Regions from separate parts of the Arthrobacter sp. GW822-FHT05G07 genome, predicted to be linked through region 3. Evidence: riboswitches for the same ligand, from Rfam matches in the RefSeq annotation. Region 3 holds a riboswitch; each other region holds the start of a gene.
What was found. Region 3 has a riboswitch for glycine ahead of gcvP (aminomethyl-transferring glycine dehydrogenase). Riboswitches for the same ligand answer to the same signal wherever they lie in the genome.
Positions count from the first base shown of each region.

Region 1: linked by a shared signal. The riboswitch ahead of gcvP (aminomethyl-transferring glycine dehydrogenase) and the one ahead of gcvP (aminomethyl-transferring glycine dehydrogenase) in region 3 are both predicted to bind glycine.
Region 2: linked by a shared signal. The riboswitch ahead of cycA (D-serine/D-alanine/glycine transporter) and the one ahead of gcvP (aminomethyl-transferring glycine dehydrogenase) in region 3 are both predicted to bind glycine.

Region 1 covers NZ_JBXALT010000001.1:565,611-568,867, reverse strand. Annotated here, with positions in the region: gene AC1RJY_RS02505 (MFS transporter) at 1-533, opposite strand, end outside; gene AC1RJY_RS02500 (TetR/AcrR family transcriptional regulator) at 606-1,145, shown strand; glycine riboswitch at 1,239-1,336, shown strand; gene gcvP (aminomethyl-transferring glycine dehydrogenase) at 1,515-3,257, shown strand, end outside.
Region 2 covers NZ_JBXALT010000007.1:273,246-276,502, forward strand. Annotated here, with positions in the region: gene AC1RJY_RS14100 (FAD/NAD(P)-binding protein) at 1-1,369, shown strand, start outside; glycine riboswitch at 1,444-1,542, shown strand; gene cycA (D-serine/D-alanine/glycine transporter) at 1,694-3,160, shown strand.
Region 3 covers NZ_JBXALT010000006.1:365,229-368,485, forward strand. Annotated here, with positions in the region: gene AC1RJY_RS12825 (PucR family transcriptional regulator) at 158-1,672, shown strand; glycine riboswitch at 1,748-1,846, shown strand; gene gcvP (aminomethyl-transferring glycine dehydrogenase) at 1,994-3,257, shown strand, end outside.

The DNA.
Region 1 (3,257 bases), on a different contig from region 3:
TGTTCAACCAGCCAACCGCCGAAGATCGGACCGAGGGCGGCACCGCCGGAGAAGCCGGCAGCCCAGACAGCGATCGCGAGCCGGCGACGGTTCGGGTCGGTAAAGATGTTCCGGATCAGGGAGAGCGTGGAGGGCATCAGCATGGCGCCGAAGACGCCAAGGCCGGCGCGTCCGGCAATTAGCCATTCCGCGGTCGGGGCGAATGCCGTAGCGGCCGACACTGCAGCGAAGCCTGTGCTGCCGATCAGCAGCAACCGGCGTCGTCCGATCCTGTCGCCCAGGTTACCCATGGAAACCAGCAGCGCAGCCAGTACCAGGGGATAGGCGTCCACGATCCAGAGAAGTTGGACGCCGCCAACCTCCAGGGATCGGGCAATCTCGGGCAGGGCAAAGGTGAGCGCGGTGTTGTCGACGGCCACCAGCAGCACCGGGAACATCAGGAGCGCCAGAGCCGTCCAATCGCGCCACGGTGCTGCCTGGCCCTTAACGGGACGAGCGGAACGGGGTGCTTGGGTTGAGGACGGCGAGTACATGTCACTTACTGTACCGTCCAGACGGTACAGTTTCAAATGGAACCCCCCAAGCCTTTAGGGAATGATGTACCTATGCCACGAAAACCAGTTGCCCGGGATGCCGTCCTGGATGCCTACGAAGCCCTCCTTATTGAGGTAGGGGAGCGGGCTGCCACTCTCGATGCGGTTGCCAAGCGCGCAGGGGTGTCCAAAGGTGGGCTGCTGTACCACTTTCCCAATAAGGAAGCGCTGACCACGGCCCTTTTGGAGCGCCTGGACCTGCTCGCCGATGAAGATACCGAACTGATGAAGGCAGCACCGGATGGTTCGGCTGCCTACTTCATCAGGTCCTCGCTCTGGGCAGATACGCCCATGGATCGGGCCTTCGTCGCCGCTACCAGGCTGGCTGAGGTGGCTCACGAGGAAACCCGCCGCAGGTTTGCTGCTATCCAGCAACGGTGGCTGGACGTGCTGGCGGAGGATGTTGGACCCGAGGTTGCCAAAGCTGTGAGTTACATGGGCGACGGCCTCTATTTCAATGCGATTTTTGAAGGCGGGCAGGAGGGCGGAAACGCCGGGCGGGAGGCCGACGTCGAAATCCTGCTGGGAGTCCTCGAGCGGCTACGGAAGTAGCGATTCATCCATTTGCTGCAGCGCCCCGGACGTAGGACAATTAACCCTTGTGGCGTGCCCAACGCGGTGCCCACACACAACTGAACATGCCTTTGATCTGCGGCGGGAGAGTCCTGCAAGCAAGTGATGCAGGCGCCGTAGGAGCAAACCCTCCCCAGGAATCTCTCAGGCCCACGCACCGCCGCGGCGAGGCAACTCTGGAAAGCAGCAGGCACGGAACCCACCTCAGGGTGAAAGTGCTGTGCTCACCGACGGTGCAAGCGATGGTTGTTCACGCAACGCGCGGAAACTCTCAGGTCCAATACAGAGCGGGGAGGAACCCAGCCGCTGTGGCGTACCCAAACGCTGCCCAAGTAATGGAGTTCCTTCGTGACGGTTAGTTCTGCCTCCACCACCTTCGTCGATCGGCATATCGGCGCCCGCCGCCAGGCCGACATTGAGACCATGCTCAAGTCCGTCGGCTACGACACCGTCGATTCGCTGGTCGACACCGCCGTCCCGAACGACATCCGCCAGGATGTCGCCCTCACCCTTCAGAACGCACTGAGTGAAGTTGAAGTTCTGGCTGAGCTGCGCAAGCTCGCTTCCAAGAACAAGACCGCCGTTCAGATGATCGGCCAGGGCTACTACGACACCGTGACGCCGCCGGTGATCCGCCGCAACATCCTCGAGTCCCCAGCCTGGTACACCGCCTACACCCCCTACCAGCCGGAAATCTCGCAGGGCCGCCTCGAAGCGCTGCTCAATTTCCAGACCATGGTCCAGGACCTGGTGGGCCTGCCGATCGCCAACGCCTCGCTCCTGGACGAAGCAACGGCTGTGGCCGAGGCCGTCCTCATGATGCGCCGCGCCAACAAGAACAAGGCCGTTCAGGATGGCAAGACCGTCCTCGACGCAGACTGCCTCCCGCAGACCATCGCCATCGTCAAGGGCCGCGCCGAAGCGCTCGGCTTCGAGGTTGAGGTCGCTGACCTTTCCCTTGGCCTCCCGGAAGGTGCCATCAACGGCGTCGTCCTCCAGCAGCCCGGCGTGTCCGGCCGCGTGTTCGACCACTCCGCCGTGATCGCTGACGCCAAGGAACGCGGCGCGCTGGTGACCGTCGCTGCCGACCTCCTCTCACTGACCCTCATCACCCCTCCAGGTGAGCAGGGCGCCGACATCGCCGTTGGTTCCGCACAGCGCCTGGGTGTTCCGCTCTTCTTCGGCGGCCCGCACGCCGCGTACATGGCCGTCCAAAAGGGCCTGGAGCGTTCCATGCCCGGCCGTCTGGTGGGCGTTTCCAAGGACGACGCCGGTGTCCCCGCCTACCGCTTGGCGCTGCAGACCCGCGAGCAGCACATCCGCCGCGAGAAGGCCACGTCCAACATCTGTACCGCGCAAGCGCTGCTCGCCATCGTGGCCTCAATGTATGCCGTCTACCACGGCCCCGAGGGCTTGAAGGCGATCGCCGAAACCGCTCACGGTCACGCCCGTACCCTTGCAGCGTCCCTGAAGGCTGCCGGCGTCGAGGTCCTTCACGGTTCCTTCTTCGACACCATCACCGTCCGCGTCCCCGGTAAGGCTGCCGAGATCATCGCCGCAGCGGAGGCCAAGGGCATCAACCTGCGCGGCATCGACGCTGACACTCTGGGAATTTCCGTCGATGAGACCACTACATCTGAAATTGTCGGCGGTCTCCTTGATGTCTTCGGCGCTTCGGTCACTGAAGCCGCTGAAGGCTTTGCGCTTGAAGGTTCCGTTGAGCGTACGAGCGACTTCATGCAGCACCCCGTGTTCAACACGCACCGCTCCGAAACCCAGCTCCTGCGCTACATCCGCAAGCTCTCGGACCGCGACCTCGCGCTGGATCGCACCATGATCCCGCTGGGATCGTGCACCATGAAGCTGAACGCCACAGCCGAGATGGAAGCCATCTCCTGGCCGGAGTTCGCCTCCATCCACCCGTTCGCTCCGGATTCCCAGACTGAGGGCTGGCGTGAACTCATCACCGACCTCGAAGCACAGCTGACCGAAATCACCGGCTACGACCAAGTCTCCATCCAGCCGAACGCCGGTTCCCAAGGTGAGCTCGCCGGACTGCTGGCCATCCGCGGCTATCACCTGTCCCGTGGC
Region 2 (3,257 bases), on a different contig from region 3:
GAACCCTGAGCAGCGGTCCTTCAAGAGTGCCGCGGACGAACAGGGCCTGCTGTACTTCCCGCCTGCTCCGCCGGCTGACGTTGATTGGCAGGCTGTGCCGGACAATGAGCCCGTGCTGGTCCGCGGCATGGGCTTGAACTTCTTCGATGTCATGGGCCAGTTGACGGAGGCCCGCGGCGGCAAGTTCGTTGAGGCTGGTTCGCCCGGCGCGGGCATCCTCGAGTACCGGGCATCGGGCAGGGAGCCCCGGATCATTGCTGCGTCCCGCAGGGGCACCCCGTATCGTGCCAAGGCGGGGCTGGCGGGCTACTACCCCAGCAGCATCACCATGCGCTACCTGACGGAAGATGCCGTGGACCGGTTCCGTGCAGCGGGTATCCAGCCGGGCTTCGATCATGACCTTTGGCCTCTGCTTCACCGTGATGCACTCTGGGCCTACTATTCAACGCTTGCACGGTCCCAGCCCGCCGCGATCAAGGACCCCGCACAGTTCCTGGCTGACCTGGAGGACGCGCTCCAACCACATGCGCACACCACGGCGAACTGGGAAATAAAGGTGGGAGACGTGGTGGAAAAGCACGTCGTTGCCTCCCGTCGGCTGAACCTGAGAGGGCTCGCAGCGCCGCTCGCAGGCCGTACCTTTGCTTCCCGGAGCGAGTTGGATGACGCAATCACGGCCTACCTTGATGATGATGCCCGACGATCTGCACTCGGCGAGGCGGACCCCGTCAAGATGGCCATCGGCGCCCTCCACACCGGCCGGGCCATCCTCAAATCCGTCGTGGCGGATGGCGGAATCACCGATGAGTCCTGGCTGGCGGGTTTGCGCGGCTGGTTCGAGTCGTTCGTGGAAGGCCTCGCCAGCGGAGCGCCAGCCCTGCGATCGGAGCAGTTGGCCGCTTTGGCGCGTGCCGGCGTCGTAAGTTTCGTGGGACCGGATCCGAAGTTCAGTGTGGACCGGGGTGCCAAGCTGTTCCGGGCGGTTTCGCCGTGGGTTCACGACGGTCCGGTTGAAGCGCGGACGCTTATCGAGGCGATGTCGCCGGCAAACAGGGTGGGCATCAACCTCTCGCCGCTGCTGGAACAGCTCATGTCCGACGGGCTGGTCCGCACCAAGATCATGATGAGTGTTGAGGGCACGCCCATGCAGACCACCGGCCTGGACGTGGAACCCCATCCTTACAGGCCTCTGGCTGCCAACGGATCCATCACCAGGAACTTGTATGTCCTTGGCCTGCAATTGTCCGCTTCGCAGTGGGGGACAGCCATCGCTGCCGAGGCCAGGCCGCGCACCGGACCCGCCTACGCGAGCGGCCAGCGGACGCTCCGCGATGCTGATGAGATTGCGCGTAGCATTCTGTGCCGCTAGGGACGTGGGGTTGCACCTCTACCCGACCTTGGCTACTGTGTGAGCTGCATCACCCACTTGGGTGTGCGCGCTTTTGATCTGCGGCGGGAGAGTCCTGCCGGTACATCCCGTCAGGCGCCGTAGGAGCAAACCCTCCCCAGGAATCTCTCAGGCCCATGTACCGCCGCGGCGAGGCAACTCTGGAAAGCAGTCCGGTCACCGGGCTCACCGAAGGTGCAAGCCTTCCTGCCCTGCAGGAAGGCGGAAACTCTCAGGTCCACGTACAGAGCGGGGAGGAACCCGAATCAATGTGGCACCCCGTGCCGCCTGAACGATGGAGTTCCTTTGACGATTCAGCGCCCGCCTTCCACCGGCACAGATTTACCCCACCTCGAGCGACAACTCAGCAACCGCCACATCCAGCTCATCGCCATCGGCGGAGCCATTGGCACCGGCCTCTTCATGGGATCCGGCAAGACCATTTCCGCTGCCGGCCCATCCGTCATCTTCGTGTACATGATCATCGGCTTCATGCTGTTCTTCGTTATGCGCGCCATGGGCGAACTGCTGCTCAGCAACCTCAATTACAAATCCTTCAGCGACTTCGCCGCCGACCTCCTGGGACCGTGGGCCGGCTTCTTCACCGGCTGGACTTACTGGTTCTGCTGGGTGATCACCGGGATCGCGGACGTGATCGCAATCGCGGGGTATTCCCAGGAACTTTGGCCCTCCCTGCCCCTCTGGGTGCCGGGCCTGATCACCATCGGCATCCTCCTGCTCCTGAACCTCGCCACCGTGAAAGCCTTCGGTGAGACGGAGTTCTGGTTCGCCCTCATCAAGATCGTGGCCATTGCGGCGCTCATCATCGTTGGCCTATTCATGATTTTCAGCGGCTTCCAGTCCGACGCCGGACCGGCCAGCTTCACCAACCTGTGGAGCCACGGCGGCTTCTTCCCGAATGAATTCATGGGCTTCGTGGCCGGCTTCCAGATCGCCGTCTTCGCGTTCGTGGGCATCGAACTCGTGGGCACAACAGCTGCCGAGGCCAAGGACCCCGAGAAGAACCTCCCCAAAGCCATCAACTCCATCCCCATCCGCGTGCTGCTCTTTTATGTGGGCGCGCTGATCATCCTCATGTCCGTCACCCCGTGGACCCAGTTTGCTGCCGGACATAGCCCCTTCATCGCCATGTTCTCGCTCGCTGGTCTCGGCGCAGCGGCCACCATCGTCAACCTGGTGGTGCTGACCTCGGCCATGTCGTCGGCAAACTCTGGCATCTACTCCACGTCCCGCATGGTGTTCGGACTCGCGCAGGAAGGCGACGCACCCAAGGTTTTCGGCGCGCTGTCCGGACGCAAAGTGCCCCGCAACGCCCTGTTCCTGTCCTGCATCCTGCTGCTGTCCGGCGTCGTCCTCATGTATGCCGGCTCGGACATCGGCAAGGCGTTCGACATGGTCACTACGGTGTCCGCTGTGTGTTTCGTCTTCGTCTGGTCCATCATCCTGGCGAGCTACCTTGCCTTCCGGAAGCGCCGCCCGCACTTGCACGAGTCCTCGGCGTTCAAGATGCCCGGTGGAGTGGTGATGGTGTGGGTGGTGTTCGCGTTCTTCGCCTTCGTCCTCTGGGCTCTGACCACGCAACCGGACACGCTCGCGGCCCTGTTGGCCACGCCCGTGTGGTTCATCATTCTGGGTGTCGCCTGGTTGATTCTCCGGTGCCGTCCCGCGCACTTGGCCCGTTACGAGGAGTTCAAGGCTGAGCTCCAGCGGGATGCAGAAAGGGACCGGGAACCGGAACCCGTGAACAAGTAACCGCGCAGGCCCAAAAGGCCGCAAACCAAAGGCAGGACCCCTCACGAAGAAGATCGTGAGGGGTCCTGCCTTGTACCGGCCTCGCGGGTACTGGCCT
Region 3 (3,257 bases):
CGTTGAGCGGGAAGTAAGTAATTCCATTCTTGGTGACGCCGATCACTCCGAAAAGCGCTACATTGACTACAAATGGTCGAGGCGTTTAGACGAATGTCTAAGAGGTGCCTGAAATGGCGCCAACCCCTCATCGAACGCAAGGAAAACAGGACCCCGCATGGCAATCACCGTGGCTGAACTCGTGGCCGAGCCTCAACTCGGGCTCACGCTCCTGGCAGGATCGGCGGGCCGGGACAACCGCATCACCTGGGCCCACACCTCGGATCTGCCCAGACTGTGGGAATGGGTGACAGGCGGCGAGCTCATGATGACCAACGGCCTGTCCATCCCGCCAGACGCGCAAGGTCAGGTGGCGCTCGCAGAGGCCTTGGTGGACAGCGGTGCCAGCGCCTTGGCGATCGGTGAGAAGATGCACGCGCCGCCCCTCACCGCGGAATTCCTGGCGGCGTGCGAGCGGCTGCCGTTGCCACTGGTCAACATCCCGTATCCGCTGCCGTTCATCGCAATCGCCCGGTCGGTTGCCGAGTCCTCACTGCTCGAAGAATCGCGCCGACTGCGGCAGACGGCCCGCGTCTACGATCTGCTCCGCACCGCCGGAGCTTCCGAGGACCATTGGCAGAGCCTGGTCCAGCGGCTGGCCACTGAGCTCGACGCAAACCTGTTCGTGGTGGACCGACGCTGCCTCCATCCCTGGCATCCGGACGGGCAAACGCTGCCAGAGTTCCTTGCCGAGGAATGGGCTCCGCTGTCCGGGCAGGTGTCCCTCGCCGGAAAGAACTTCCAGTGGCACCGCATCCGGGGCCGTCACGTGCTCACCATGGACATTCCCACGCATGCCAATGCGCTCCTGGTGGTGCTGCCCAACAGCGAACCGCACCCGGACGCCGTCGTACTCCTTCACGCCGCAACCGTGCTGGGACTGCAGCTTTCGCGCATCGTTTTGTCGCTGGAAGGCCGCCACCGGCTGGCCGGCGAGTTCCTCCTGCAGGCAATGGACGGACGCTTGGGCGCGGCCGAAATGGAGAGCCGGCTGGCAGCTTTCGAGGTTTCGCCCCAGGATTTCCTGCTCGCCTCGATGTCGGCGGGCGGCGGAGACAGACAAGCGGACGACGGCGACAGGCTGGCCAATGTGCACATCGAACTGTGGAGGCACGGGGTTGCGTCGGCGTCGTTGAAGCGGAACAACAGGCTCCATGTGGTGGTCCCGGCCGACGTCCCTGACCACGTCCTGGCGCACTGTGCCGGGGCGGATGCTGCGATCGGGATCAGCGCGCCGGCGGCCGTTGCCAACATCCAACGCGCACTGCAGGAATCCCTCTGGGCGCTTGGCTCCGCCCGTGCCAACAAGCTGGCACTGGCCCGCTATGCGGAGGGGCCGTCATGGCTGGGGCTGACGGGTTTCGAGGAAGGAACGGCGCTGGTTCGGCGGCTTTTAGGCCCGATTTTCGACTACGAGCAGAGCCAGGAGGGCGATCTCCTCGTCACGCTCAGGACGTATCTGGACTCGCAACGGTCCTGGCAAAAGACCGCAACGGCGTTGTTCGCGCACCGGCAAACCATCATCTACCGGATACGGAAAATCGGCGAGCTGACGGGGCTGGATATGGGTGAAACGTCCACAGTTGCCCAGCTCTGGTTCGCGCTGCAAATCCATGAGGCGATGCATCAGTAACTTCACCTTGCTTGCGCTTTTTCAAAACAACCAGCTATGGTGTGAAGCGTGTCACTCACGGTGACGCAACGCTTTTGATCTGCGGCGGGAGAGCCCTGCCGGTACATCCAGTCAGGCGCCGTAGGAGCAAATCCTCCCCAGGAATCTCTCAGGCCCATGTACCGCCGCGGTTAGGCAACTCTGGAAAGCAGTCCGGGTAACCGGGCTCACCGACGGTGCAAGCAGGCAACCATTCCTGCGGAATCTCTCAGGTCCAATACAGAGCGGGGAGGAACCCACATCATCGAGCGCTCACTGGGCGCCTGAATCATGGAGTTCCTCTTGACTGTTCAATCAACCCCCACCGCCTTCGCGGACCGGCACATCGGCGCCCGTCGCCAAGCCGATGTTGACACCATGCTCAAGGCCATTGGCTACGACTCTGTCGACGGCCTGGTAGACGTCGCGGTCCCCGATTCGATCCGCCAGGACACTGCCCTGAAGTTGGAGGACGCCCTCACCGAGGTCCAGGTCCTGACCGAGCTACGGAAGCTCGCTTCCAAGAACAAGACCGCTGTGCAGATGATCGGCCAGGGCTACTACGACACCGTCACGCCCCCGGTCATTCGCCGCAACATCCTTGAAGCTCCGGCCTGGTACACGGCTTACACCCCGTACCAGCCGGAAATTTCCCAGGGCCGCCTCGAAGCGCTGCTCAATTTCCAGACCATGGTGCAGGACCTCACCGGCCTGCCCGTTGCGAACGCTTCCCTGCTGGACGAAGCCACCGCCGTGGCCGAGGCCGTGTTGCTCATGCGCAGGGCCAACAAGAACCAGACTGCCAAGGACGGTAAGACTGTCCTGGACTCCGACCTCCTCCCGCAGACCATCGCGATCGTGAAGGGTCGCGCTGAGGCGTTGGGCTTCGAGGTGGAGATCGCTGACCTTTCGGCGGGCCTTCCCGACGGCGACATCAATGGCATCGTGCTCCAGCAGCCGGGCGTTTCGGGCCGAGTCTTCGATCACTCCGTCGTGATCGCCGACGCCAAGGAACGCGGTGCGCTGGTCACCGTCGCGGCTGACCTTTTGGCGCTCACCCTCATCACGCCCCCGGGTGAACAAGGTGCGGACATCGCCGTCGGAACCGCGCAGCGCTTCGGCGTGCCCCTGTTCTTCGGCGGCCCGCACGCGGCCTACATGGCGGTCCGCGAAGGCATGGAGCGCACACTTCCCGGCCGTATCGTGGGCGTTTCCAAGGACAACGCAGGCGTCCCCGGGTACCGTCTGGCCCTCCAGACCCGCGAGCAGCACATCCGCCGCGAAAAGGCGACGTCCAACATCTGTACAGCGCAGGCCTTGCTGGCCATTGTCGCCTCGATGTACGCCGTCTACCACGGTCCGGAAGGCCTGAAGGCGATCGCCGAAACCGTTCACGGCCATGCCCGCACCCTTGCCACAGCGCTGAAGAAAGCTGGCCGGGAACTTACGTCCGAGTCCTTCTTCGACACCCTCACAGTGCGCGTCCCCGGCAAGGCTGACAAAGTCATCGGCGCCGCCGAGGCACGCGGCATCAACCTGCGATTCATCGACGCCGACACCGTTGGGG